DNA from 2 places in the Paraburkholderia sp. RAU2J genome. Region 1 is predicted to be linked to the other one. Evidence: riboswitches for the same ligand, from Rfam matches in the RefSeq annotation. Region 1 holds a riboswitch; the other holds the start of a gene.
What was found. Region 1 has a riboswitch for glycine ahead of gcvT (glycine cleavage system aminomethyltransferase GcvT). Riboswitches for the same ligand answer to the same signal wherever they lie in the genome.

Region 1 (14,921 bases):
ATGGTGCGCGTCCGGGGGCGCACGCGGCACGACTGAATGCAATGCGTCCTAGACAAAGGCTCATCGCGGCGCGCGGTGTCTCGCCAACGAACGAGCGGACTGACAAACGACGCAAACAGAGCAACCCGCAGCGTGCCCGGAACAAGCGCTTGAGACAGGCACCGGCACCGGGCGTCCACCCCACTTGCTCAAGGCTTCTGCAACAACGCCTTCAAACTCGCGAGCCGGTCTTTCGGCGACATCGGCGCTTCTTCCGGCGTCGGCGGCGGCGCATCGTCGAGCAGCATTTCGGGGATGAAGCGCGACGGCTCGCACACCACCGTCTCTCGTGCGCGCTTGCGCTTCTTGCACCAGTTCAGATGCAAACTGCGCTGCGCCCGCGTGATCGCGACGTACATCAGCCGGCGCTCTTCCTCGATGCGCGCGTCGTCGATCGGTTCGTCGTCGGGGCCGCCGCGATGCGGCATGATGCCTTCCTCGACGCCTACCAGAAACACGTGCGGATACTCCAGCCCCTTCGACGCGTGCACGGTCGAAAGCCGCACTGCATCCGGATCTTCCTCGCGGCCTTCGAGCATCGACATCAGCGCGACGGTCTGGATCAGGCCCAGCAGATTCTTGCCGGTGTCGCCGAAACCGTCGGCGGTGTCGTAACCGGTCGCCTCACTGTTGGCGGCGCTCTCGGGCTCGGCCTTGGTGCCTTTGCGCTTGAGCCACTCCATGAACTCCAACACGTTCTGCCATTTGGCCTGCGCCTGACGTTCGTCGAATGCATCGTACAGATACGCTTCGTAGTGGATCGCGTCCATCAGTTCGTCGAGCAGCGTGCCGGCCGCGTCTTTCTCGGCGCGATCGGTGAGGCGCTGCATGAAGTCGCAGAACACGCGCATCGGTTCGATCTGGCGCGGCGACAGACGCGCCTCGATGCCGCCCATGTACACCGCCTCGAACAGCGAGACCTTCGCCTGGCCTGCGAACGAGCCGAGCGCTTCGAGCGTCGTATTGCCGACGCCGCGGCGCGGCGTGGTGATCGCGCGGATGAACGCGGGGTCGTCGTTCGCGTTGGCGATCAGACGCAGATACGCGCAGATGTCCTTGATCTCGGCCTTATCGAAGAACGACTGCCCGCCGGACAGCACATACGGAATCCGCTCGCGACGCAGCACCTGTTCGAAGATGCGCGCCTGGAAATTGCCGCGATACAGGATCGCGTAATCGCGGAAATTCGCGCGCCGCTCGAACTTGTGCGCGGACAGCCGGAACACCACGGACTCGGCCTCATGCTCTTCGTCGTTGCAACCCGTGACGGTGATCGTGTCGCCCATGCCGTGCTCGGACCACAGCTTCTTTTCGAACAGCTTCGGATTGTTCGCGATCACGTTGTTCGCAGCGGTCAGAATGCGCACCGTCGAGCGGTAATTCTGTTCCAGCTTGATCAGATGCAGCTTCGGAAAATCCTTGCTGAGCTGGCCGAGATTTTCGAGCGTCGCGCCGCGCCAGCCGTAGATCGCCTGGTCGTCGTCGCCGACCGCCGTGAACGCCGCGCGCTTGCCCGCGAGGAGCTTCACGAGTTCGTACTGGCACGCGTTGGTGTCCTGGTACTCGTCGATCAGCAAATAGCGCAGCTTGTTCTGCCAACGCTCGCGCACCTGCTCGTTCTTCGCGAACAGTTCGGCGGGCAGGCGGATCAGATCGTCGAAATCGACCGCCTGATACGCGTGCAGCGTCGCCACGTAGTTGCGGTAGACGATCGCGGCCTGATGCTCGTCTTCGTTCGCGGCGATCGCAATCGCCTGCTCGGGCATGATCAGGCCGTTCTTCCACAGCGAGATGATCGACTGGATCTTGCGGATGAAGCCCTTGTCCGTCGAGCCCACCTGCTCCTGAATCATGCCGAAGCAGTCGTCCGAATCCATGATCGAGAACTGCGGCTTCAGTCCGACGTGTTCCGCCTCCTGCCGCAGAATCTGCACGCCGAGCGAGTGGAACGTACACACCGTCAACTGATTGACGGGCACCTTGCGGCCTTCCTTGCCGGGCGTCGTGAGCGTCTTGCCTTCGAGTAGCTTGCCGACGCGCTCGCGCATTTCGGCCGCGGCCTTGTTCGTGAACGTGACGGCGGCGATGTGGCGCGGCTCGAAGCCTTTGGCTTCGATCAGGTGGGCGATTTTCTGCGTGATCACGCGCGTTTTGCCGCTGCCTGCGCCGGCGAGCACGAGACACGGACCGTCGAGATAACGGACCGCTTCATTTTGAGCGGGGTTCAGGCCTGCGGACATCGTCTGTGGATGGGTGATGCGGTTAAGAGCGGTGGTCGAGGGCACGTCGGCGTGAAAATCGCCGGCTGGAGGCCCGGGGGCATGCTGCGCGGCCGCGTCGGCTGGAACGGGCGCCCGCAGGGTGCGAGGGTGTTCCGGTCCGGCGCGATTTCGCGCGAGAGGAGCGATGTTAACACGGATGCCTGCGATGGACGCCGCGCCGGACACCCCGGCGGCTAGCCGTGACCGACACCCGGGCCGGCCCCAAGCGGTCCCCGCCGAATCACCGCGACGATGCTGAGGGTCCGCCTCCAGGTCATGCCACAATTACGGTGTTGCGCGCCGTCGCCGCGGTGGCAAAGCGGCGCGCCGTTTTTGCAGGAAGACACGCATGCCCGGATCGCTAAACATTGGATTGATGGGTTACGGTTTTGCTGGCGCGACCTTTCATGCGCCGGTAATCGCGCATTGCGGACGCGCGAGCGTCGCCGCCATCGCGACGAGCCAGCCCGAACGCGCGCAGGCCGACTATCCGCACGCGAAAGTCGTGGCCGACCTCGATGCGCTGCTGGCGCTCGACGACATCGACTGCGTCGTCATCGCCACACCCAACGACACGCACTTCGACCTCGCGCGCCGCACCCTGGAAGCCGGCAAGCACGTGGTGGTCGACAAGCCGGTCACGCTGAGCGCCGCCGACGCCCACACGCTGGCCAACATCGCGCTCGCGCGGGGCAAGCTGTTCATGCCGTTCCACAACCGTCGCTGGGACGGCGATTTTCTGACCGTGCGCGATCTGCTCGCCCGCGTGGAACTGGGGCGCGTCACGCAGTTCGAATCGCACTTCGATCGCTTCCGGCCGGGCGTGCGACAACGCTGGCGTGAAGAGGTGTCGCGCGGCGGCGGCTTGCTGTTCGATCTCGGGCCGCATCTGATCGACCAGGCATTGGCGCTGTTCGGCGCTCCGCAGACGGTCTCGGCGACGGTGCGCACGCATCGCGACCAGGCGAGCGCGCCGGACTACGTACACATTCAGCTCGGCTACGGCGAGTTCGAGGTGGTGCTGCACGCGAGCGCGCTGACCGCGTTGGCCGCGCCGCGCTTTGCAGTCCACGGCACGCGCGGCAGCTATGTGAAACACGGCCTCGACACGCAGGAAGACCAGCTGAAAGCAGGCCTGCGGCCCGGCGACGAAGGGTTCGGCGCCGGCAATACCACGGGCTTGCTGCGCGTGCTGGAAGGCGATCAGGAAGTCGAGCGCGAAGTGCCGACCCGCAATGGGGACTACGCCGGGTTCTATATCGCGGTGGCGGACGCCATCCAGAACGGCATTGCATTCCCTGTCACGGCTCAGGATGCTGTCGACGTGATGACCATCATCGAGCTTGCCGCGCGCAGCTCGGAAGAAGGTGTGCGCTTGCCGTTCGCGCGCATTCTCTGAGCCGCTCGAGCGCGCGGCACGACGCCTTGTGTACCTAAAACTGCACGAGCCGCCGGGCTCGCGCGGGCAGAAACCCGACACCTCCGAAAGGAACATAACGTTACAACTCTGCCCGCTCGCCGGTCAGCGCGCGGCCGCGCTCATTCGTTGCTACCTGAGTAGCATCCCCACGACAACGACTTCCGGAGAGTCTATGCCTCGTATCACCCGCGCCATTGCAGCAGGCGCCCTGCTCAGTTCTCTCGCCGCCTGTGTGGTGACTCCGCCGCCCGCGCCGGCGCCACACCCCACCCAGCAGCAGATCGCGGATCAGCGTCTGCGTCAGGTCGAAGGCCGGATCGACAATCTCGGCCGCCGCATCGACAAACGGGTGAATCAGGGCGACTACCCGCCGCCGCAAGGCGCATCCCTGCATCATCGGCTGGACGTGATCCGCCAGGAAGCGCACGACATGGCCGCGCAACATGGCGGCGGCCTCACCGCCGACGAACAGCGCGTGCTGAATCAGGAGCTGGACAACGCGGCTCACGCGATCGGCGAGTAAGCGGCTCCGGTTCGGTCATCGAAGCACCACCCGTCGAAGCAGCACCCGTCGAAGCAGCACCCGTCGAAGCAGCACCGTTACGCAGCCCAGCGCGGGCAAGCCGGCCCGCGCTTTTTTTTCGCCCGCGCGTGCCGCAGCCGCCTCCCTATAGGCCGCCAGCCTTTATTTGACAAGCCCCCGGCCGTCGCGTACATTCGCCGCACGCGTCGGGAGAGCGCGCTGGCCGCCGAATATCGCAGGCCGCGCCGCCGAAGGGGCACACCCGCAAACTCTCAGGCAAAAGGACCGACCGCGTCGAAAAACCCTCGCCAAAGCAAGCTCAAGGCAGCGGTTTTTCGCACTCTGGAGAGCGGCAGTAGCCGTCTGCGTTTTGGCAACATCATGCAGATTCAGGCAGGCTGCCCACCGAAGGGGCGCGCGTGTCACCGTGACGAAGCAACGTTCACGGTCGCGCAATCTCTCAGGTATCGAGGACAGAGGGGTCATGCAGAACCACGCTCGCAGGCACCTTGCTGCGAGGCGTCGCGCCGCATGGCCTTTTCTGTTTCGCGAGATGCCCGAGGCCCCATGACCGAACTCAAACACACCCCGCTCAACGCCACCCATCGTGCGCTCAATGCCCGCATGGTCGATTTCGGCGGCTGGGACATGCCTGTCAACTACGGCTCGCAGATTGACGAACACCGCGCCGTGCGCACCGACGCCGGCATGTTCGACGTCTCGCACATGTGCGTGGTCGACTTCACCGGCGAGCGCGTGCGCGCCTTCTTCGAATACGCGCTGGCCAACAACGTCGGCAAGCTGCAAACGCCCGGCCGCGCGCTCTATTCCTGTCTGCTGAACCCGAACGGCGGCGTGATCGACGATCTGATCGTCTATTACTTCGGCGAAGACCACTTCCGCGTGGTCGTCAACGCCGGCACCGCCGACAAAGACATCGCCTGGTTCGGCCAGCTCAACGCCGACGGCGGCTTCGGCCTGACCATCACGCCGCGCCGCGACTTCGCGATCGTCGCCGTGCAAGGCCCGAACGCGCGCGAGAAAGTCTGGCAAACGGTGCCCACCGCGCGCGCCGCCACCGAAGCTCTGAAGCCGTTCAACGCGGCACGCGTCGAAGGCACGCCGTTTGGCGAACTGACCGTCGCACGCACCGGCTACACCGGCGAAGACGGTTTCGAAATCATCGTGCCGGCGGACCACGTAGCGGCGCTGTGGAACGCGCTGCACGCGCAAGGCGTGCGCCCGGCCGGCCTCGGCGCGCGCGACACGCTGCGCCTTGAAGCCGGCATGAACCTGTACGGCCAGGACATGGACGACAGCGTCTCGCCGCTCGACGCCGGCCTCGCGTGGACCGTCGATCTGACCTCGCCGCGCGAGTTCGTCGGCAAGGGCAAGCTCGAAGCCGACGGCTCGAAGGCCGCATTCGTCGGGCTGATCCTGCTGAAGGAAAACGGCAAGGCCGCGGGTGTGCTGCGCGCGCACCAGAAAGTCCTCACGCCGCAGGGCGAAGGCGAAATCACCAGCGGCACTTTTTCCCCGACGATGCAGGAATCGATCGCCTTCGCGCGCGTGCCCAAGGGCGTGCAGCCGGGCGACACCGTTCACGTCCAGATTCGAGACAAGGCCGTTCCCGCGAGCGTGGTAAAACTGCCATTCGTGCGCAATGGCAAGGTGCTGGCCGTTTAGGCAGCCGCGCGCACGTCCCCTCTTTTTTAAGCCAATACCGAATCACACCGCACAGGAGCATCCGATGAGCATCCCGGCCGACCTCAAATACACCGAATCGCACGAATGGGTCCGCACCGAAGCGGACGGCACGCTGACGGTCGGCATCACCGACCACGCGCAGGAAGCGCTCGGCGACATCGTCTTCTTCGAAGTCCAGCAACTGGGCAAGACCGTGACCGCAGGCGACACCGTCGCCGTGATCGAATCGGTGAAGGCCGCTTCCGACATCTACGCGCCGGTCTCGGGCGAGATCATCGAAGCGAACTCGGCCGTGGCCGACTCGCCCGACTCGGTCAACAGCACGCCGTACGAAAGCTGGCTCTTCAAGATCAAGCCGGCCGCCGACGCGACGCAAGATCGCCTGATCGACGCCGACGCGTACACGAAGTCGATCGGCGCCTGATCTGCTTCACCTTTACGTTTAACCCGCCAGGTGCGGCGCGTCCCTCTCGAAGCACAGGGATAGCCGCACCGCCAGGAACACCCATGAAGCTCGAACACCCGGATCGTCTGATGAACCGCACTCCTCTCTCGCTCGCCGCGCTCGAAGTGCATGACGCCTTCGCAGAACGGCATATCGGCCCGGATTCCGCCGACCAGCAAGCGATGCTCGAAGCCCTCGGCTTCGCCTCGCGCGCCGCGCTGATCGACGCCGTGATTCCGAAGACGATCCGCCGCACCGAAGCGCTGCCGCTCGGTCCCTTCGCGCAACCGAAGAGCGAGGCCGAAGCGCTCGCCGCGCTGCGCGAACTCGCGGACAAGAACCAGGTGTTCCGCTCGTATATCGGGCAGGGCTATTACAACGCGCACACCCCGACGGTGATCCTGCGCAACGTGCTGGAAAATCCGGCGTGGTACACCGCGTACACGCCGTATCAGCCGGAAATTTCGCAAGGCCGTCTGGAAGCGCTGTTGAACTTCCAGCAGATGATCGTCGACCTGACCGGTCTCGCGATCTCGAACGCATCGCTGCTCGACGAGGCCACCGCCGCCGCCGAAGCGATGACGCTGCTGCAACGCGTCGGCAAGCCGAAGTCGAACGTGTTCTTCGTCGCCGACGACGTGCTGCCGCAAACCATCGAAGTGGTGAAGACGCGCGCGACGCCGGTCGGCATCGAAGTGAAAGTCGGACCCGCCGCTGAAGCCGCGAACTCGAACGCGTTCGGCGTGCTGCTGCAATACCCCGGCGTGAACGGCGACGTGCGCGACTACCGCGCGCTGACCGAAGCGATCCACGCAGCGGGCGGCCACGTGGTGGTCGCCGCCGACCTGCTCGCGCTGACCGTGCTTACGCCGCCCGGCGAATGGGGCGCGGACGTGGCCGTCGGCAATACGCAGCGCTTCGGCGTGCCGGTTGGCTTCGGCGGCCCGCATGCCGCCTATCTCGCGGTGCGCGACGAATTCAAGCGGCAGATGCCGGGGCGTCTGGTCGGCGTGACTGTCGATGCGCAAGGCAATCCCGCACTGCGTCTCGCGCTGCAAACGCGCGAACAACATATCCGCCGCGAGAAGGCCACCTCGAACGTGTGTACCGCGCAAGCGCTGCTCGCGATCATGGCCAGCATGTACGCGGTCTATCACGGCCCGCACGGTCTGAAGACCATCGCGCTGCGCGTGAACCGCATCGCCGCGCTGCTCGCCGAAGGCGCGAAGCAACTCGGCTACACGCTCGTCAACGAGACCTTCTTCGACACGCTCACGTTCGACACCGGCGCGCGCACGCAAGCGCTGCTCGACGCGGCAACCGCCCGGCGCATCAACCTGCGCCGCGTGAGCGCCACGCAAGTCGGCCTGTCGATCGACGAAACCACGACGCGCCACGATCTCGCCGATCTGCTCGCGGTCTTCGCGCAAGCGGCGTTCGCAAGCGACGTGCCGCAAGTCGATGCACTCGACGCCGCAATGGCCGCGTCGAACACCGCGTCGGTGCCGCCTGCGCTGGAGCGCACCAGTGCTTACCTCACGCACCACGTGTTCAACCGTCATCATTCGGAAACGGAAATGCTGCGCTATCTGCGCAGTCTGTCGGACAAGGACCTCGCGCTCGACCGCTCGATGATCCCGCTCGGCTCATGCACGATGAAGCTGAACGCGACCTCGGAAATGCTGCCGGTCACGTGGCCCGAGTTCGGCCAGATCCATCCGTTCGCGCCGGCAGAGCAAACCGTCGGCTACCGCGAAATGATCGATCAGCTCGAGGAAATGCTGGTCGCCGCAACCGGCTATGCCGCGGTTTCGCTGCAACCGAATGCCGGCTCGCAAGGCGAGTACGCCGGCCTGCTGATCATCCACGCGTATCACGCGTCGCGCGGCGAAGCGCATCGCAACGTCTGTCTGATTCCCGCTTCGGCGCACGGCACGAACCCGGCGTCGGCGCAGATGGCCGGCATGCAGGTCGTGGTGGTCGCCTGCGACGCGCAAGGCAACGTCGATATCGAAGACCTGAAGAAGAAGGCCGCGCAACACGCCGACAAGCTCGCGGCGATCATGATCACGTACCCGTCCACGCACGGCGTGTTCGAGGCGAACGTGCGCGAAATCTGCGAGATCGTGCATGCGCACGGCGGCCAGGTTTACGTGGACGGCGCGAACATGAACGCGATGGTCGGTCTGTGCGCGCCGGGCCAGTTCGGCGGCGACGTCTCGCACCTGAACCTGCACAAGACCTTCTGCATTCCGCACGGCGGCGGCGGACCGGGCGTCGGTCCGGTCGCGGTCGGCGCGCACCTCGCGCAGTTCCTGCCGAACCAGATCTCGTCGGGCTATGAACGCGCGCCGAACGGTATCGGCGCGGTATCGGGCGCGCCGTACGGCTCCGCGTCGATCCTGCCGATCTCGTGGATGTACATCGCGATGATGGGCGCGAAGAACCTGACCGCGGCCACCGAAACCGCGATCCTCAACGCGAACTACGTCGCGAACAAACTCGCGGCGCACTATCCGGTGCTGTATTCGGGCCCGGGCGGTCTGGTCGCGCACGAGTGCATTCTCGATCTGCGTCCGTTGAAGGAAACCAGCGGCATCACCGTGGACGACGTCGCCAAGCGCCTCGCCGACTACGGCTTCCACGCGCCGACGATGAGCTTCCCGGTGCCGGGTACGTTGATGGTCGAGCCGACCGAATCGGAATCGAAGGAAGAACTCGACCGCTTCATCGAAGCGATGATCGCGATCCGCAACGAAATTCGCGCGGTCGAAGAAGGCCGCTCGGATCGCGAGGACAATCCGCTGAAGCACGCGCCGCACACCGCCGCCGTGGTGATCGCCGACGACTGGAAGCATGCGTATGCACGCGAAACCGCCGCGTATCCGCTGCCCACGTTGATCGCGAAGAAGTACTGGCCGCCGGTCGGCCGTGCGGACAACGTGTACGGCGACCGCAATCTGTTCTGCTCCTGCGTGCCGATCGCCGACTACGAGTAAGCGGCGTTGCGCGCCGCCCGCTGTCCGGACGGGCGGCAGGGCGGTGCGCGCGGTTCCGCCCGGGCTTCTGTCGCTCGTGGCCGCAAACGGCTAACATCACACACCGAATCAGCCTAACGAGGAGTTTCGCATGGCGCGAAAGGTGCGATCGATGCAAAGCCGGGCCGCAGCAACGCGAGCCCGTCCGTGGCGGCAAATGTGTGTCTTGGTGCTCGCTGGCGCGGCCGCGCTGCTGCCGCTGCGGCAAGCGCAGGCCGCAATGAATTTCTGTGCGGCGCCCGCGTTGCAAACCAGCGAGCGCACCAACGCCGATCCCGGCGTGAAGGCACTCGTGAGCAACGTGCAAACGCATCTGAACGAGCAGCCGCATGCGCTCGCGAAGCTGCATACCGAGGGCACGCTGCCGCACGAGGGCATCTACGATCAGAGTGTCGAAGCGGAGAAGGATCTCGATCTGCTGCGCGACGCCGCGCTTGCCTGGCGCGCGACCAGCGACGACCGTTTTCTGAAGCTCGTCGACCGCCTGCTGTACGCGTGGGTCACGACCTATCAGCCGAGTTTCAATCCGATCGACGAAACCCATTTCGAAGGGCTGATCCTCGCCTACGACATGACCGCGAGCGCGTTGCCCGTGAAGACGCGCAACGCGGCAATGACGTTCCTGACGAAGCTCGCGAACGGCTACATCGCGCAGATCGACGCCCAACCGCGGCCGCTGAAGGGCACCTTCCGCAACAATTGGCAGAGCCACCGGATCAAGCTGATCGCGATGGCCGCGTTCACGCTCGACAACCGCAAGATGATCAATGCGGCGCAGCGTCTGTTCGTCGAGCATATCGGCGACAACATCGCGCCGGACGGCTCGACCATCGACTTCAGCGAGCGCGACGCACTGCGCTATGTCACCTACGATCTGCAGCCGCTCGTGATGGCCGCGCTGGCCGCGCGCCGCCACAACCGCAACTGGCTGCAGGAGAAGGGCGCCAACGGCGCCACGTTGCTAGCCGCGCTCAACTGGCTGGCGCCGTTCGCGTCCGGCAGTCAGACGCATGAAGAATTCGTGCATTCGAGCGTCCCGTTCGATGCAAAACGTCGCGAGGCCGGCTTGCCTGGCTACTCGGGTCCATGGGACCCGAAGAACGCGACGGAACTGTTTCACCTGGCCGCGCGTCTCGACGGACGCTTTACGCCAATCGCGCTACAGCTCGCACCGACGCCGCCCGCGTGGCTCGCCGTGTGTTTGCCGCTGCCGGCGCGCTAATATCTACTTATCAGCAGGGAGCAGTCAATGGCAGTCAGCGTGTTCGATCTCTTCAAAATCGGCATTGGTCCGTCCAGCTCGCACACGGTTGGGCCAATGCGCGCGGCGCTGATGTTCGTTCAAGGGCTCGAACGCGACGGACTGCTGGACGCGACCGCATCGGTGAAGGTGGATCTGTACGGATCGCTCGGCGCGACCGGCAAGGGCCACGGCACGGATCGCGGCGTGATGCTCGGCCTGATGGGCGACGCGCCCGACACCGTCGACCCGGACACGATCGCGCAACGGCTCGAAGCGGTGCGGGTGTCGCGCAAGCTGCCGCTGCTCGGCACGCACGACGTGCCATTCGTGCAGAAGGATCACATTTCGTTTTATCGCCAGGCGTTGGCCGAGCATCCGAACGGGCTGAAGCTACGCGCGTTCGATGCGCAGGGCGAGACGCTGCGCGAGTCGACCTATCTGTCGGTGGGCGGCGGTTTCGTGGTGACAGCCGGCGCGCCGAACACGAAGGTGCTGAGCGCCGTCGATCAATTGCCGCACTCGTTTCGCACCGGCAATGAATTGCTCGCGCTGTGCGCATCGACCGGCAAGAGCATCGCTCAGTTGATGTGGGACAACGAGCGCGTCTGGCATACCGAGGAAGAGACGCGCGCCGGCTTGCTGAAAATCTGGGACGTGATGCAATCGTGCGTCGCGCGTGGCTGCGGCATCAACAACCCCGACGCCGATGGCAACTTGCCCGGGCCCTTCCAGGTGAAGCGTCGCGCGCCGCAGTTGTATCGCGCGCTGTCCGGCAATCCTGAACTCGCGCTGCGTGATCCGTTGTCGATGATCGACTGGATCAATCTCTATGCGATCGCGGTCAACGAAGAAAACGCCGCGGGCGGGCGCGTCGTCACCGCACCGACCAACGGCGCCGCCGGCATCATTCCGGCCGTGCTGCATTACTACACCCGCTTCATGCCGGGCTCGAACCAGCAAGGCGTGATCGACTTCCTGATGACGGCGGCGGCCATCGGCATTCTGTACAAGCTGAACGCGTCGATTTCCGGCGCGGAAGTGGGCTGCCAGGGCGAGGTGGGCGTGGCCTGCTCGATGGCCGCGGGCGCGCTTGCCGCCGTGATGGGCGGCACACCGAAGCAGGTCGAGAACGCCGCGGAAATCGGCATGGAACATAACCTTGGACTGACCTGCGATCCGGTCGGCGGGATGGTGCAGATTCCGTGCATCGAACGCAATGCGATGGCGTCGGTGAAAGCGGTCAACGCGGCGCGTATGGCGTTGCGCGGCGACGGCAGCCACTACGTATCGCTCGATTCCGTGATCAAGACCATGCGCGAAACCGGCGCGGATATGAAGACCAAGTACAAGGAAACCTCGCGGGGCGGGCTGGCGGTGAATATCGTCGAGTGTTGATCACACTCATTCATTGCACATGACGACGCGGGCCAAGGCCCGCGTTTTTCATTTACGTGCTCACGGCCTTCGCTTCAGGTTCGCGCTTCGTCGGACGGGACAGTTGCGCTGCGCCATGACAGCGCACGCGCGCTCGGCGTAAGCTGTCGAAGCGCCCATCGGCCGGCACCTCACGTGGGTCGATGCGGCACTATCCGACCGCACTCACGTACTGCCTGGAGGCTTCTTCGCAATGTCGCAGCCGAACGCTCTCGTTTCAGATTCCAACCTTGCTCGCACGACCGGTGCGCGTCTCGTCGTCGATGCTCTGCTTACGCATGGCGTCGAACGCGTTTTCTGCGTTCCCGGCGAAAGTTTTCTCGCTGTGCTCGATTCGCTGCACGACGAGACCGGGCGCATCCAGACCATTGTGTGCCGCCACGAAGCCGCCGCGGCGAACATGGCGGAAGCGGTCGGTAAACTGACCGGCCGCCCCGGCGTCGCGCTCGTCACGCGCGGGCCGGGCGCGACGCACGCGTCAATTGGCGTGCATACCGCGTTTCAGGATTCCACACCGATGATCCTGCTGATCGGTCAATGCGCACGCGAGCATCTCGACCGCGAGGCATTTCAGGAAATCGACTATCGGCGCATGTTCGGCCAGATGGCGAAGTGGGTCGCGCAAATCGACGACCCGAAACGTATTCCCGAATATCTGAGCCACGCGTTTCACACAGCGACCTCCGGGCGGCCGGGGCCCGTCGTGCTGTCGTTGCCGGAAGACGTGCTGAGCGATGCATGCGATGCCGTGGCCGGCGTGCCGGCTTATCAACGCGTGGCGGCGTCGCCCTCGGCCGCACAGATCGACAAGCTGCGTGAGTTGCTCGAAGGCGCGCAGCGGCCTATGGTGATCGCGGGCGGCAGCGGCTGGACGCTGGCCGCATGCGCAGACTTGCGGCGCTTCGTCGAGAACTGGCAACTGCCGGTCGGCCTCGCGTTCCGCTTTCAGGACACGCTCGACAACGAGCATCCGAACTACGCGGGCGACGTCGGCCTCGGCATCAATCCGGCGCTGGCGCAGCGTATCCGCGATGCCGACGTGTTGCTCGTGCTTGGTCCGCGCATGGGCGAAGCGACAACGAACGGCTACACGCTGCTCGACATTCCGAAGACGAAGCAGACGCTCGTGCACGTGCATCAGGGCGCGGAAGAGTTGGGGCGTGTGTATGTCGCGGATCTGCCGATCGTGTCCGGCATGCCTGAACTGGCTGCGGCGCTGGCGGCGTTGCAGCCAGCGTCCGGCCAGCCGGCGTGGGCCGGCGCGGCCGAGGATGCGCATCGCGCCTATCTCGAGTGGCGCAAGCCGCGCCCGATTCCCGGCGACGTGCAAATGGGCGAAGTGATCCAGCAACTGCGCGCGCATCTGCCCGCCGACGCGATCCTCACAAACGGCGCGGGCAATTACGCGACGTGGCTGCACCGGCACTTTTCATATCGGCACTACCGCTCGCAACTCGCGCCGACGAGTGGCGCGATGGGCTACGGCGTGCCCGCGGCAATCGCGGCGAAGTCGCTGTATCCGCAGCGCGCGGTCGTTGCGCTCGCCGGCGACGGCTGCTTCATGATGGCCGCGCAGGAACTCGCGACGGCCATGCAGTATGACCTTCACGTGCTGTTCATCGTCGTGAACAACGGCCACTTCGGCACGATCCGGATGCACCAGGAGCGGCATTATCCGAACCGCGTGCATGGCACGGGGCTCACGAATCCGGACTTCGCGGCGTTCGCGCGGTCGTTCGGCGCGCATGGCGAGACGGTGGAGCGGACCGAGGATTTTCTGCCGGCCTTGCAACGCGCCATGAATGCGCAGCGCGCGGCGGTGATCGAGATTCGCATGCCGCAGGAAGCGAGCACGCCGGGCGCGACGTTGGAGCAGATTCGCGAGCAGGGGAGGAAGATGCGTGGGGAGTAGGCGGACTAGTGTGCAGAGCAGTTCGAAACAACTACTCCATAAGAAAACCCCGCCGAAGCGGGGTTTTCTTTGACTTCCGACGTCAAAGCAAGCAACAAACGCCGCTTACTTCCCGCCCACGCTTTGCAGCGTCGTCCACTTGCCGTCGACCACCTTGTACAGCGTGATGCCGCCGTTCTTCAGATCGCCGCGGCTGTCATACGCGAGATTCGACGACGTCACCGCCGGCATCGAGGTCTTCGCGAGCACCGGCAGGTACTTGGCCGGATCGGTCGAGTTCGCGGTCTTCATCGCCGTGAACATCGCCATTGCGCCGTCGTAAGCGTACGGCGAGTACGTTTGCACGTCTTCGTTGAAACGCTTCTTGTACTTCGCGACGTAGTCCTTGCCGCCCGGCATTTCTTCCAGCGGCAGGCCGGCAAGCGATGCCACCGTGCCGTTCGCCGCGTCGCCCGCGAGCTTGATGAAGGTCGGCGTATGAACCATTTCGCCGCCCATCAGCGGCGCCTTCACGCCGAGTTGCTTCATCTGCTTGACCATCGGTGCCGCTTGCGAATCCGCGCCGCCGTAATAGATCAGGTCCGGGTTCGCCGACTTCAGCTTGGTCAGGATCGACTTGAAGTCGACGGCCTTGTCGTTCGTGTATTCGCGATCGACGATCGTCGCGCCCGAAGCCTTCGCCGCCTTTTCGAACTGATCGGCGAGACCCTGGCCGTAAGCCGTGCGGTCATCGACGATCGCGATCTTCTTCATGCCGAGGGTCTTGACCGCGAACGTACCGGCGACCGAACCTTGCTGCGTGTCGGACGTCATCATGCGGAACGTGGTCTTGAAGCCTTGCTGCGTGTATTCCGGCGCCGTCGCCATTGCGATCTGCGGGATGCCTGCGTTAGCGTAGA
Region 2 (14,921 bases), on a different contig from region 1:
GTCACGTGCTCGCAGGCGATAGCGCCGCTGCCGGTCGCGCGCCACAATCCGCGCATCGACCAGCATGTTTAGCGCAACCTCCAGTTTGCCGCGGCCCACGTCGGGCAGCGCGTCCTTCAGTTCGACGAACGTGGCGCCTTCGCCCGCCTCTTTGCAGCGGCCCGCGAGCGTGTCGTACAGGCGCTGCGCGAGTTCGACGCTTGGATACCTGCCAGCGAGAAAGAACTGGTGGATGCGCCGGTCGTTCAGATCGAACAGCAGCACGCAGTCGGCGGGTTCGCCATCGCGACCGGCGCGGCCGGTTTCCTGGTAGTAGGCATCAAGGCTGCCCGGCATCTGATAATGGATCACAAACCGGATATCGGCTTTGTCGATGCCCATGCCGAACGCGTTGGTGGCGACCATGAGCCGCGCCGAGCCTGACATGAACGCGTCCTGCGCAGCGTCCCGCGCGCTCGGAGTCAGCTTGCCGTGGTAGAGCGCCACTGACTCCCCCGCATCCGCGAGCCACGCGTAAATGCCCTCGGCATCGCGTACCGTCGCCGTGTAGATAATGCCGCTCCCCGCGTTCGACGCGATCACCTCCCGCAACTGTTCGCGCTTGGCCTGCGCGGCCCGCTCGGCACCATCTTTACCGCCGCCCACGCTGACCTGCACGACGCGATAACGCAGGTTCTCTCGCAACGTGCCCGTGCGGACGATGCGTGGGTCGCGCAACCCCAACGAACGTGTGACATCGTCGAGCACAGGCTGGGTTGCAGTCGCGGTCAAAGCGAGTACCGGTGGCTGGCCGAGCGCCTTGACGGCGCCGGCAATGCCGAGAAACGCTGGCCGAAAGTCGTGGCCCCATTGCGAGACGCAATGCGCTTCGTCGACTACAACCAGCCCTACGCTTTGCGTTCCGCCCGCCCGCAATACCTTCATGAATGCGGGCTGCGCGAGCCGTTCCGGCGTGACGAACACGATGCCGCTCCTGCCATCCAGAATGCGTTGCAACGCCGCCCGTTCTTCGCGCTCGCGCAATGTGCTGTTGACCAACGTACACTCGATGCCCGCAGCCAGCAGTTTGTCCGCCTGATCTTTCATCAGGGCGATGAGTGGCGACACGACCAGCGTCGTGCCGTCGAGATGCAATGCCGGCAACTGGTAACAGAGGGATTTGCCGGCGCCTGTTGGCATCGTCGCCAGCGTATCGCGCCGTTCCAGCACGCTGCGAATGATGTCTTCCTGACCGGCGCGTAGTCGGGCAATGCCGAACATGTCACGCATCGTCTTGCGCATGCTGCGAAGCCGCTGCTCTAGCGTCATGGATGTTTTCTATTTCCCGTTTGCGTGCGCGACAGGCTGTTGCGCTGTAAAACTCAGAGCGTCGCGGTCTTGTCGCCCACCGCCTTGCTGCCCGCCCTATCGAGCTTGCTTTGCAACTCGGCCTTGCGTTTCGCCATCCTGTCGCCAAGCGCGCGCAGATTGCATTTCGACTTGCGCAGTTCCGGGAAGAGTTCTTCCTCTTCTTCCTCGACGTGATGGCCCACCATTTCGCTCATCACCTTGAAGGTCGCGTCGAAGCCCTTGTCGCCCGCCTTCATGGTCTCGAACTTCGCGATCAGGGTCTTGACCAGAAAGTGCTCGATATACGCTTCTTCGACGTCGATTTTGTCGCTGTCCGGCAACGTCTCCTGAGCGGCCGGATAAAGCAGTTCCTCTTCGAGCATCGCGTGAATCGACAGCTCTTCGCACGCGCGTTGAGCGAGTGCGGCCTTCGCTTCAACGTCGTCGTCAGCGGCTTTCTCGAACGCCTTGAAAAGTTTTTCGACCGCGCGATGGTCTGCCTCGAGCATGGCCAGCGCGTCCGGCGAACCGGATCCTGTCTCTACATTGTCCTGTTTTGTCGCTTCCATACTTGTCTCCTGGGTGATGCCGTTTGGCTCCCGGCCGGAATGTCGCAGCCGACTCGATGTCGAGCAAGCCATATGCCCGGTGGCGGACGAACCAGCAATGCGCAAAGTCGCAATTGACGCTTCGTCGTGAAGACGCGTTCGCCTACCAGCCAAGCGCAACGATCGTTCCCATGCCTGCGCCGGCCCGCGTCGTCGCGGGCGCGTAGCGAGGGCCGGGTAAAGGCCCGCCTGTTGGCGGGCGCCGATCCGATGCTAGTGCAGGTCGCTGCGCACCTCCGCCGAAGAAACGACCTTGCCCGAACTATCTACGATGACCCCCGGCTGCGCGGCGTCGACCGCCGGTTGCCCCATCATGAACAGGCTCCACTTGCCGAGCCCCTCCTGAGTGGCCACCGTGCCGGGCGCAACGTCGGCCATTTCGGCGAACGTCCTGAGCGCGCTGCCAAAGTGTGTCTGCATCGCAGTGAATAGCCCGATTCCGGTCTGTGCAGCGATATCTTCCACGTGCCGCCAATAAGCAAACGTCTTTTTAACGGCAGCCGGGAATTGCCGGGACTGGAGATCGACCACTTCACTGAGCGATTGTGCAGAAAGTGCGGCGTCGGCCATCGCTTGCTGCTCGGATAATGATGTTTTTACTGTCTGTATGTTGAGCTCAACAACTTTGGTGAGCCCGTCGAAAACTTCGTTGTTGCAATCGAAGGCCGCTTTGACGGCAGCATCACGTCGACGCGAGGAAAGCTGATCGGCAGTATCAAGGTGCATAGAGGCTCCGCTATAATTGGGCGTGCACAGCGCCGTAATACGGCATCGTCCGGGCGACCCCGTCGCGCCATTCGTGCTGTGCGGGTGAATTCGAAATCATGCACCGTCGCCGGAATTGCTCTTCTGGCGACGGTGACTACTCTCTCAGTGCTTTTATTTCGCTACTGCTGCATCCTGTCCAGCGCCCAGGTCTGCGCCGGTGACGGGGTCGGTTTCGGTCGCCGAAGCCGTGCGCGCCGCCATCGCGGCCAACACCTCGAGTTCTTTTTCCGAAACCTGAACGCTCGCGAGGCCGTCGCCGCCGTCGACTGCCGGTTGCGGCGTGTCGACGAACTCCCATCCCGGTCCGTCATTCCACGGACCACGCGGGGCGTCCTCGCCATCGGACATGTTGTAGTAGACGTTGGTAAATTCGGGAACGCCCGGCAACTTGCCTTGCGGGAAATTTGGCTGGATCGAATGCAACGCTTTTTCAAATGATTTCTGATGGGCAATCTCGCGGGTCATCAGAAAACCAAGGGCCTCCTTGATGCCGGGGTCATCGGTCACATTGAGCAGACGCTCGTAGACGATTTTCGCGCGCGCTTCCGCGGCGATGTTCGATCGCAAGTCCGCGGTCGGCTCGCCGATCGTGTCGATGTAAGCGGCGGTCCACGGCACACCCGCGGAGTTGGTCAACGCCGGGCCACCGCCGTACAGGAGCGCCGTGGTGTGCGAGTCGTTGCCGCCGCCGGTGAGCGAACGGTAAAGCGCGGCTTCCTCTTCGACGCCTTCTGCAAGCTGACCTTTCGCGCCCTTGTTGAGCATCGCGACGATCGACCCGATGATTTCCAGGTGACTGAGTTCTTCGGTCGCGATGTCGAATAACATGTCGCGCCGGCCGGGGTCGTCTTCGCTTACCGCCTGTGTGAAATACCTACACGCTGCAGCCAGTTCTCCCTGCGGGCCACCGAACTGTTCAAGCAGCAGATTGGCAAGACCGGGATTGGGCGCCGCTACGCGCACCGTGTACTGAAGCCGTTTATTGTGCACAAACATCGCATTTCTCCAGAAAACGATTGTGGGTTCCACCACCGCAGTTCTTGCCGCCGGGAGCGGCAGAAGACACTCCGGAAGAGGACGCCTTGGATGGAAATCGAATGTATGGGCGATGACGAACGCGTGTGCGGAATGCCGCCGACCCTGATCTCAGAGCAACTGCTCTGGCGTGATGTGCGCGCAGGAACGCAACGGGAAACACCTGCGCCTGGGACTGCGCATGCGTCATGCCCGGGACGTCAGTCGGATCGGCGTGGCGCAAGGGCGGCCCGAATTTGGCCCTGACGCACGATGAGCCGGGCTGTCTTGCGGGTCAACGGCCGCGTGGCCGACAGCTCTGTGGACACACATAGGCCGGAAGAAACTGTCGCCACAAGACGCATAACGCTGGATAGAGTTGGTTCGATTTTTTCCAATACTTCGCGGAATAGGAGTGTGGTGGACTCGGCGGTACGGCCGGTGATAGAGAAATACCGTATTCCCGGGATGGCAGTCGGCATCTCTGTCGCGAGACAGTCGTACGTGTTCAGCTACGGGATCGCGGCAACGCAAACCCGTCAGCCTGTCACGCGTGACACATTGTTTGAACTCGGACCGGTAAGCAAGACATTCACGGCAACGCTCGCGTCCTGGGCGAAGGTCAGTGGCAACATTTCCCTGTCGGACGCAACGGCCAAGTACCTGCCATCCCTGCAAGGCAGTAAATTTGCCAGCGTAAGTCTTCTCAATCCGGACAACGCACACTCCAGTGCGGACTTCCGTTGCAGGTACCGGATGACATTCAGAACAACGATCAGTTGATGCGCGAGCGCCAACAGGAAGAATGGCGACGCGCTGGACGCGCCGCACACGGGGGCTTCAGTTCTTTGCTGTCTCCATCGTTTTTATGTCGCCGTGCGTGTCCCCGTGCTCACCGCGATTGCCAGTGAGCCCTTCGCACGCGCAAACGGGATGATGCCTACCGCGAACCGCCTTTACATCGACGCTTCGAGCATCGCGTGATAGTCGTCACTCGACGCTTCGACCGGATTGGTTTTATGGCTATGGTCCTTGAGCGCGCCCGCGACGATGCGCGGAAACATCTCGCGCGTCACGCCGAGTTCGGCAAGACCGAGCGGCAGGCCGAGCGTCGCGGTCATCGTGCGGATCGCGGGCCCGACTTCGTCGCCCGCGTTCAGCCCCATCGCTTGTGCGAGGCGCTCGAGTTTGCGTTCTTCCCGCATCGACGGCGCGTCGCGATTGAAGGCAATCACAGCCGGCAGGAAGATCGCGTTGAGCGTCCCGTGGTGAAGGCGCGGATCGATACCGCCGAGCGAATGACTCAGGCTGTGCACGCAACCGAGCCCCTTCTGGAACGCGAGCGCTCCCTGCATCGACGCGCTCATCATGTTCAGGCGCGCCGTGCGGTCGGACGGATCGCGGGTAGCGCGTTCGATGTGCCGCCATGCGCGCCAGAGTCCGTCGAGCGCGATGCCGTCGGCGGGCGGATTGAACGCGGGCGCCATGAAGGTTTCCAGGCAATGCGCGATCGCGTCCATGCCTGTTGCCGCCGTGAGTCTAGGCGGAAGGCCGAGCGTCAACTCCGGATCGCAGATCGCCACCTTCGGCACGACATAGGGCGACAGCACGCCCACCTTGCGGCCGTCGTCGAGAATCAGGATCGCGCCCCGACCGACCTCGCTGCCGGTTCCCGCCGTGGTAGGGATAGCGATGACGGGCGCGGTCGCCGACGTGATGCGCGCCGCGCCCCCTTCCACCACCGCGAAGCTCTGCAGCGGGCCGCTGTGCGTGGCGCACACGGCGACGCCCTTCGCCAGATCGATCGACGAGCCGCCGCCCACCGCGATCACGCCATCGCATTCGTGCATGCGATACATGGCAACGGCGGCGCGCACGGCCGCTTCGTTCGGGTTCGGCGGCGTGCGGTCGAACACGCTCGCGGGTGTCGCGCTGGACAGCTTCGCGAGCACGGTGTCCAGAATGCCGGCGGCGCGAATGCCCGCGTCCGTGACGATCAAGGGCCGCCGGGTGCCTACGCGCTCACATTCAGCGGCTAGGAGACGGATCGCACCGTAGTCGAACTGGATCTGCGTGATGTAGTTGATCAGGGACATGTTGATTGACAGAAAGTTATAGGGAGGCGATGCTGGCGTCCGGCAAAAGCGGCCGGCGCGACAGACGCATCTATTTACGCAGTATATTGGCCGTCCCGATGCCGCGATATTGACAACATTTGATAGCGCTATAACTTTTTGTCAAGCCTGATGACCCCCACACTCAATTCGATCATGTCGCGCCTGCACGTTAAACAGCTGCGTCTGCTGATCGCGCTCGGCGAGCACGGCTCGCTGCTCGGCGCGGCCAAGCAGCTTGCATTGACGCAGCCCGGCGCGAGCAAGGCCCTGCACGAGATCGAGACGACCTTTGGCACGCCGCTCTTCGTGCGCACCAATCGTGGACTCGCACCCAACCCGGTCGGGCATTGCGTGATCCGCTACGCGCGGCTGATCCATACCGACCTCGCGCATTTGCGCGAAGAGATTGTCGGCATCATGCGGGGTTATGGAGGGCGCGTGTCGGTCGGCGTCATCATGGGCGCGGTGCCGCTTCTGACCGATGCGATCACGTCGGTGAGCGCGGAACAACCGGAGATGTCGGTCGAGATCGTCGAGGATACGAGCGCCGCGTTGCTCAGCCAGATCGATGCGGGCCGGCTCGATCTGGCCATTTGCCGCACCAGCGTGAGTCAGACGCCTTATCTGTACGACAGCGTGTTCGTCCAGCACGAGACGCTCGCGGTCATCTCCAATACGGCGCATCCGCTCGCGCGCCGGCGCCGGGTGTCGCTGAAGGATCTTGCCGATTACCGCTGGGTCGTCTATCGCGCGAATATGCCGATGCGGTTGCTGCTCGAACGCGAATTCCAGGACGCCGGGCTGCGCTTTCCCACGCATCTGCTGGAGACGACTTCCGCATTCGCCACCTTGTCACTCCTGCAGAAGAACGTGTCGCTCGTCGCGCTGGTATCGATCGATGTCGCGCGCTTCTGTACCGGGCATGGCGTCGCGTGCACGCTGCCGCTGCAACTGTCGTCGAAAAGCGAGCCTTATGAACTGGTCACGCGACGGGATGCGCCACTCTCGCCGGGGGCGCGCATGTTGATGGACGCAATTGTCGAGCGCGGGCGCAAATAGGTGTTTTCAGGCAGCGAGCTGGCGCATCGAATTCGCAAGGGTCAGCTCGATTTCGCGAATCTCGGCCTCAAGGATGCCGCTGCACCCGCCGTAAGGAATGCTGTCCTGTTCAATAGGTAGCAAACAGCTCCCGGCGCGATCCAGCGTACCCATCCAACCTGACAGTGCCGTCGAGCCCGCTCGCCTCGCACCGGCCTCAGTGCCGGCCGTCGTCATCAGGATCGATGCCGATCATTCGCAGCGTGTCGCGGATCAGGTCGATCTCCGCCCACGCTCTTTCCAGCGACCCTGCCTCAAATGCCGCCGGGTCTTCGCGCCCTTGGGCTTTGCGGATCACGTCGACCATCGCGCAAAAAGCGAAGGCTTCCAATTCGGGTGGGAAAGCTTCGTCGGGGAAGCGGTCGTGTTGGTCAATCATCAGTGAGTAACGGCGCGGCGAGACCAATCTTTACAGGTTCGACGCCTGGCATATTGGAGGATCGCCCCTAAAACACTCCGACGCCCCTGATCCAGCGCGGAAACGTCCCCCTAACTCGCTCAGTTCGGGCGCCAGGGAACACCTTCTGCGCCTCGTTCACTGCGGTCGGTCTGCTGTCGGCGCTGCCCTTCGTCGCCGCCGCGATCGGCGTGCAGCCTACGCGGCGATCGAACGGCTGATCGGATGCGCGCGCCGCGCCGGCGTTGCGTTGATGTCCCTGAGGGTGATGAGAAACGGCGAGAACTGTCACGGCGATTTGCGCGTGGGTTCGGAGCATCGCGATGCCATCGATCTGCTTTCGAACCGCCTCGGCAATCTCATCGGCCTCGATGAACTGATGTGCTGCCAGGAGCCGGTTCAGCCCAACGCGGCCCATCGGGAAAGCCAGATTGATCCCACGACGAGAGCCGACGCCGCGACAGGGTGCGAGTCTCATCCCTGAGCCGCACCGGGCCACTCACGCGCGAACTCCGCTAGGCCGTGCCGCAGACAGGCCGGGTCATCGCTAATCCGGCACACAGTATCTCGCCCCCGGCAGCCGAAACGTGGTCCGCTTCATCAGACACGGCTGTTCGAGCGTCATGACATCCCGTCGAGGCATCGTGCAGCCGTTGTCCCACATCATCAGATCGCCGGACAAGACCTTATGCCGATAGACGGCGGACGCTGACTTCGGGCGCCGCCAGATGACAAACCCCGTCTGTCTTCCCCGTTTTTTTTTCATCAAAACCCGGTCGCACCATCCGGACTCACTGTTCGGCGCGCTCACCCGCTGGCTGCCTGCACACGATAGCCGTCAGCACCATTGGAATAACCGAATGAACAGCAGCCGTGCTCCCAGCGCCCGTGAGAAGACGCTTGACCGAGTCCGCCGACCCGAGCACCACCACACCGTAGACTGCGCCTGACGGAGGATTCCCGTCGCCAGCTTTGAAAAGAGGATCATCCGGCTGGTAGCCGAAAACGGCATGAACGCTGAGGCCAAATGCCGTCAATCCCGCTCCGCTCGTCGGGCGAAACGCGTTCACCGAGTTTGCCTCGACCCGCATGGCAGGGACCGCGATAGACTGGGTATCGACGAGACTGGTAACGAATTCGTGCGCAGTTTCTCCGCATGTCAATTGGTCGTCCAAGGCGTGGCCGAATGCCGACGCTGGAACCATAGCAACGATTGCCAACAACTTCGAGAGCGGTCGCATTTGCACATTCTTCCTTAATGTGATCCTGGAAACGCTCACCGCGTTTCACGCCTCCGGACGGAGAGCCCCAAGATCGGGCACTCCTTGCGCTGACGCACTTTCAAGCATCTCCCGTGCCACTCGCGCCTGTCACCACCTCATATCTTAAACGGCTCCAGATGGACGCGCTTCCCTCCCCCTCCCTTCGTTAGCGAACGATGCCGGTGCCAGATTGTGTTCGGGCAGAACAGCCACTTCCCGACGGCCGGCGCACAACTGCGCGGGTACGCCGACCCGCTGCCCGAGGATTTACGCGGCCGTCGACCCACACTTGTGCCACACGCCTCCATGGCTCCTGCTGGATTCCCCTAACGACGAATCCGGCTTGGTCGCGACGCTGTTCGGGGCGCACGGTATGCCAACACCGGCGCGCACGACACACTGTTCAGCGATGAATCTCTATCTGGACCTCGCGATGTGGATGGAAGCAGTCACCATATTTACGTCGCTGGCGATGCCACTGCTGTCCCAGCGCGTGGATGACGGCACGCTCAGATTGCTGAACCTGACAGAGCCGATGCCCAAGATCGGCATGTACCTCGCCTATTCCAGCGAGGCACTGCTGATCGCCACCGCTCAGGATTTCATCCGGCGCCTGCGATCCAAACGGGACGGCGACGACGAGGGACGTATGCCCGCCGGCATGCGCTACAGCGACACGCGCGTTGCGGTTGGCGTTCGTCAGTGCACGTGGCGGATCATCTCTCACGCACATAGCGCGAGACATGATCCGACAGTGAGGTGGCAAGTCGATGCTACATCGCGCTCGCAACAGCTTGCGCCGTTGCCGCCGACAACGTCCAGCCGAGATGACCGTGCCCCGTGTTGTAGAACACCCCGCGCCGTTTTCCACGGCCGACCTTGGGCAGCATGCTGGGAAGCATCGGCCGCAAACCAGCCCAGGGAATCACGCGCGAAGTCGATACCTCGGGAAAATATCGCCGCGTCCAGTCCACTAGCGGTGCGATGCGGTCCGAACGGATATCGCGGTTAAAGCCGTTGATTTCCGCGGTACCGGCCACGCGGAAACGATCCACGCCGAGACGGCTCGTCACGATCTTCGCACTGTCGTCGAGCAGGCTGACCCACGGCGCGTGCTGCTGGCTGGTGTTGTCGTCGAGACAGACGGTGATCGAATAGCCCTTCACAGGATAGATATTCACGTGATCGCCGAGCATCGCCGCGAAGTCACGGCTTTTGACGCCGGCGCAGACGACGATGCACTCGAAACTGAACGGCTGCGTTTCGCCTTCGAGATTGACCAACAGCGAAAATCGGCCTTCGGCACGCTGTTCGATCGACGTGATCTGCGCGTCGTAGTGGAATTCGACGCCGTGTCGTTCGCATGCCTGAGCAAGTCCGCGCGTGAACTTGTGAATGTCGCCGGTCGAATCGGACGGCGTAAAAAAGCCACCATAAAAGTCGCCACGCAACGTGGGTTCGATGCGCTGCAATTCGCCTGCACTGACCGGGTTGCGCTCAAGGCCGCCTTCGCACAGCAGGTCGTTCACCTTGCTCGCGGCGTCGAATTCCTTGCTGGTCTTGTAGATATGCAGAATGCCGCGCCGTTCCAGATCGAAGTCGATCCCTTCTTTTTCAGCAATCGAAAACAGATGCTCGCGCGCGGCAAGCGCGAGCCGCACGGTTTCGACCGTATTCGCGCGATAGTGCGGAATCTGCCGCAGGAACTCGCCCATCCACGAATATTTGTGCCACGTAGGCAGCGGATTGAGCAGCAGCGGGGCATCGCGCGTGAGCATCCAGCGCAGGCCCTTGAGCACGGTTGCCGCGCTATTCCAGACTTCGGCATTGCTCGCGGAAAGCTGGCCACCGTTGGCGAACGAGGTCTCCATGGCCGCGTAGCGGTGGCGTTCGAACACGGTGACGTGATGGCCGCGCTGCGCGAGCGCGTGAGCAGTCGTGACGCCGGTAATGCCGGCGCCGATGATGGCGATTCGTGACATGACATGGTCCAGAGTAGTTGAGCATCGCCGATGTCGATTTCGTGTTGACTGATTCGAAATCGGCGTCGATGCCCCATCTGTCCATGTACCTGAGAGTTTCTTCCCGCGCCAGGGCAAGCAGGCGGGGAATCCCCTTCGGTGGGCGCGCGTGCGCCGCTCTCCAGATGTTCCTGCTGCGCGGTCCTTTTGCCTGAGAGTTTCCGGGGCGGTTGCTCCGTCGGCGTCGTCGCGAATCCTTGACGATCTCTCCCGCGCTGCATCGCAGAACGGCTCGACAATACCGGGCAAAAAAAATTACCGCAAGTCTTTCGTGCAATGGTCGGCAGCATGGATCAATCCGTCACTGCTCATAGCGAGTGAGCAAGCGAGATCTCTGATTCACGCGCCAATAATTCGGAAAGACCCTTCGAGAGTCCGACGATGAGCTTGAGTGGCGGTTTGGCGAAACTGCCGCTCTGTGCGCGCATCGTTGTGAGACGGGTCAATACTTGCGCCTGACAGACACCACTCGATACACCGTCGACAACCGGCACCGGCAACAGGTTTGCCACACTGCGCGCCAATCCTGCGAACGGCGCGCCAGCCAGAATCAACACGTCCGCGCCGTCTTCTTCCACCGCGCGACGGCTCAGTTCGATGTGGCGAGGCCGGCCGCGGCGAGTTCCTGCCATGCGCACGACCCGATCCGGCCAAGCCCCGCCGCCGCAAGACCGAACTGCCGCTGTAGTACAGGTACTCTCGAAACTTGCCTGAGCAATTCAGCCGGCAAGCGCCGAACCGATTGGATTGCGTCGTGCGCGGCCAAAGCCGGCCTTGCAGGGCCGATAGCCGGCGCAGGAACGGGATGCCACGGGCGGCCGGGCGTTACTTCGGCTGCTATGTCCGCGCCACTGTGTCGGGCGATTTTTCCGACCATACGCTGGCGAGTGATGCGCACCTTCACACCTGCGGTGCAGGCGCCCGTGGGTCTGATCATTGTGCCCTATCGCGCGATGAAGCAGGCGATACAAGGGCTTCTGTTATCCGTCATCCCGCATAGGCGGCTTTCAACGCGGCAATGTCGAGCTTTACCATTTTCAACATAGCGTCGAAAACGCGCCTGGCCTTTTCGGGGTCCGGGTCGGCAATCATCCTGAGTTGATCGGTTGGCGTGAGCTGCCACGAAACGCCGAAGCGGTCCTTCAGCCAACCACATGCCTCGGGCGAACCGCCTCCCTCGAGAAGCGCGTCCCAGTAATGGTCGAGTTCCTCCTGCTCATCACAGTTGACCATGAGGGATACCGAGTGGTTGAACGCGTCGGATCCGTCTGCGCTCATCGCGATGAAGGGCTGCCCAAAGAGAACAAACTCGACGACCTTTGTGGAGCCGCCGCTCGGCACCGGCGTGACCCGAGTAATGCGTGAGTCCGGAAAGATTGCCACGTAGAAAGCGGCGGCCTCCTCGGCTTGCGTGGAGTACCAAAGAAAGGGAGTGATCTTCTGAATCGTCATGGCAAATCTCCTGTCAGTGTCGGCCAAGGCGGAGCGCAGGCCGCGTGCCACTACCGGGACGACGAAGGAAGACCATCACAATCGACACGGCGAGAATGAAAGTTTCACTTCGGTTCAAGGATCGGATCGGAGAAGCCTCTTGCGATCCGTGGCATCTGGTTGAGACGAGGCGCTGCCTTGTCCGTTACAACGCGCGCACCCAAGGCGTCTTCTCGGGATCCTACGGTGAATACCACAACGCCCCGGCGTCTCGCTTGTCGGAGACCCTGGGGGCGTGTTCATTGCTCAAGTTACCCTGCAATGCGTTTAAAACTGACGTAGTAATCATCGGTGTAGTAGCAGTCGCCGGTCTGCTTGCGCGGTCCACCACAGACGATGCGCCGCTGTCCGCGATCCGTCGAGCCGGGCGTGCGAACTGTGTATGTGTGGTAATAGCCGCGCTCGTGCTGCGGCAGCAATGCCGCGCTGTTGCGGAACAAGACGCCGTCTTCACCAAAGGGGTATGGGCCGCCCGCCTTGATCAGACGCAATGTTTCGGCTGCCTCCCCAGGCAACTGCGCCTTGGTGATGGTGGCCGGCGCGCCCGATGCCGAAGGAGTCGTGCTCGCGGCCTGCCCGGGCTGAGCCGGCGCCTCGCCCGCGGATGCGCCGGCTTCCGGAGTAGCGTTTTGCGATCCTCCCTTGCCGCATGCCCCGACGATCGCGCTCAAGGCGAGGATGCAGGAGAAAGCCCACGCTCGCTTCATGAAACGATGTCTCCGGGTTGACCAGCATTAGCGGACCATGAACGATCTAAGGGTATCTCCAACGGCAGAGTGAATCAATGTCCGGCCGGAAATAGAAAAGTGATGAAGCAGCAGTCTCATTCGCTTGAGCCGATCACGGCGCAATGGTCGCAACGATAACGGGCACGAGGGCCGCGCTTGCGCACCGCGGCGCAAACGACCCAATCAGCAAAGCCGTAAAAACTGCCGGATTCACCCGCTGCGTCCAATCGATCAGCATATCGTTCTGACTGCACCCCGAATCGACGACACCGCGCCGCCGCGCCACGAGAGTTCGTAGTTTTCGGTTGGGCGGAACAACAACACACTCCCCAAACAACGTGAAGGCCAATGTCGGACGATTTAATCGCCTCCAGAATTGACCCACGTCTTGCGCTCGACGGTCCGCATCCCCATCGAGCGCAAGCCAGCTCCTTCCAGACTCGGCAGGTGTCTGAGGAGCGGCAAAAAGGAACATGAAGTTCCAGCGGAAAATCAATGCTCGATCCTGCGCTTCGTCACCGAAGGCTCGAGCGATCGCGAGATGGCCGAATCCCGGTCGATGTCGGCGCACAACATCGGCTATCACTTGCGGCACCCGCCATGTGGGACTGCGCGCGCAGCGATCCACTGCGGGACAACATCGAGGAGCACTTTCACACGACGGCATTGCGGGAGGCTTCGCAGGAAGACCATCAGCGGATTTGCGCCGCCATCATGGCCCGTGATCCGGCCGCGGCTCGTGAGGCGATGCAAACCCATCTGGCGCGAGTGGTCAGCGAGTTGACGCAAGCCTGGCGGTGAATACACTCATCCAATCGGACCATGCTTCTGCCATGAGCGCAGTCGCCAACGCACAGCGGTCGTCGGCGAAGACCGACGACCGTTGTGCGTTGGCCGATGCGCACGGGCGACCGGCGCATGTCCGACGGTTCTCAAATGGCGTCCGACAAATCGAGCGCGACCGCGAAGATTACGTCAATGCCTGAACGTAGCGCGCTTCGTCGAGATCAGAGATCAGCGTCGGGCCCTCCGGTTGCCAGCCCAGACGCGCCCGCGTCTGCGCACTCGATGCCGGCATATCGAGCGCGGCGAACATCGCCATCCATCCGAAGTGCGCCGGCGCCTCCTCACGGGTGATCGAGACGACCGGCACATTCAGGCCGCGCCCCAGCGCCTGTGCAATCTCGCGAACACTGACGCCCTCTTCAGCGACCGCGTGATAGCGCGCACCGGTTTCACCCTTTTCGATCGCGAGCCGGTACAGCCGCACGACGTCCGAAAGATGCGCCGCCGGCCAGCGGTTTTGCCCCTCCTCCACGTATGCGCAAACGCCTTTATCTCGCACCAGCCGGATAAGCGGTGTGATGAGGCCCTGCCGGTACGGGTTGTGCACTTGCGGCAGGCGCATCACCGACACGTTGATCCCTGAGTCGAGCAGCGCATGGCCGGCCAGTTCCGATCCGATGCGCGGGTTCGGGTGCTGGGTGTTGAACACATCCTCGGTGGCCGGTTGCCCGTCGGCGCGGCTGCCGATACCCGTGCCGGACGTGATGAGAAGCGGACGATCGGAGCCGGCAAGGGCGGCGCCAAGTGCCGCGATCACACGCTTGTCTTTCTCGCAGTTTTCCACGAAGCGGGAGAAATCGTGGTCGAACGCGAGGTGAATGACGGCGTCCGCCTTCTCGGCGCCGCTACGCAGGGTAGCGGTGTCTTCGAGCGTGCCGCGATGGACTTCGGCGCCCACCGCGGCCAGCGCCTGCGCGCCCGCGTCGGATCGTGTCATGCCGATCACTTGATGACCAGCTTCGATAAGTTCGGGAACCAGCGCCGAGCCGATGAAGCCGGTGGCGCCCGTTAGAAAGATACGCATTGAGAAGTCTCCAGGGTGGTCACCCCATGCACTATGCGATCATCCGCTATCCTGTTGAAGTAGTGACTTTATCCCGGTAAAACGACTAACAGGCTCCTCATGTCAGCGAACGCCGCCCAAACGCTCGGGGATTTCTTGCGCAGTTGCCGCACGCGGCTCGACCCGGCCAGCTTTGGCTTCTCGGGTCGCAGGCGCACGCCGGGACTGCGCAGGGAAGA

Region 2: it holds a riboswitch for glycine, as region 1 does, so the genes downstream of both, B0G69_RS33860 (D-amino acid dehydrogenase) here and gcvT (glycine cleavage system aminomethyltransferase GcvT) in region 1, are expected to answer to the same signal.

The regions. Positions count from the first base shown of each region.
Region 1 is NZ_RBXG01000001.1:1,259,434-1,274,354, forward strand. Features, by position in the region: gene B0G69_RS05970 (UvrD-helicase domain-containing protein) at 189-2,279, opposite strand; gene B0G69_RS05975 (oxidoreductase) at 2,650-3,699, shown strand; gene B0G69_RS05980 (hypothetical protein) at 3,893-4,243, shown strand; glycine riboswitch at 4,441-4,542, shown strand; glycine riboswitch at 4,576-4,730, shown strand; gene gcvT (glycine cleavage system aminomethyltransferase GcvT) at 4,811-5,929, shown strand; gene gcvH (glycine cleavage system protein GcvH) at 5,994-6,374, shown strand; gene gcvP (aminomethyl-transferring glycine dehydrogenase) at 6,458-9,394, shown strand; gene B0G69_RS06000 (alginate lyase family protein) at 9,525-10,655, shown strand; gene B0G69_RS06005 (L-serine ammonia-lyase) at 10,683-12,071, shown strand; gene B0G69_RS06010 (thiamine pyrophosphate-binding protein) at 12,304-14,022, shown strand; gene B0G69_RS06015 (branched-chain amino acid ABC transporter substrate-binding protein) at 14,128-14,921, opposite strand, start outside.
Region 2 is NZ_RBXG01000003.1:514,520-529,440, forward strand. Features, by position in the region: gene B0G69_RS33805 (ATP-dependent DNA helicase RecQ) at 1-1,308, opposite strand, end outside; gene B0G69_RS33810 (hemerythrin domain-containing protein) at 1,362-1,898, opposite strand; gene B0G69_RS33815 (phasin family protein) at 2,151-2,663, opposite strand; gene B0G69_RS33820 (manganese catalase family protein) at 2,817-3,701, opposite strand; partial or broken gene B0G69_RS42325 (serine hydrolase) at 4,140-4,504, shown strand; gene B0G69_RS33830 (iron-containing alcohol dehydrogenase) at 4,676-5,815, opposite strand; gene B0G69_RS33835 (LysR family transcriptional regulator) at 5,966-6,895, shown strand; gene B0G69_RS33845 (hypothetical protein) at 7,092-7,340, opposite strand; gene B0G69_RS33850 (hypothetical protein) at 7,381-7,809, opposite strand; gene B0G69_RS33855 (hypothetical protein) at 8,123-8,572, opposite strand; gene B0G69_RS33860 (D-amino acid dehydrogenase) at 9,367-10,575, opposite strand; glycine riboswitch at 10,744-10,837, opposite strand; gene B0G69_RS33865 (aspartate/glutamate racemase family protein) at 10,923-11,246, opposite strand; gene B0G69_RS33875 (VOC family protein) at 11,602-12,066, opposite strand; gene B0G69_RS33880 (ribonuclease) at 12,357-12,812, opposite strand; partial or broken gene B0G69_RS33885 (FCD domain-containing protein) at 13,431-13,634, shown strand; gene B0G69_RS33890 (SDR family oxidoreductase) at 13,804-14,703, opposite strand; gene B0G69_RS33895 (helix-turn-helix transcriptional regulator) at 14,803-14,921, shown strand, end outside.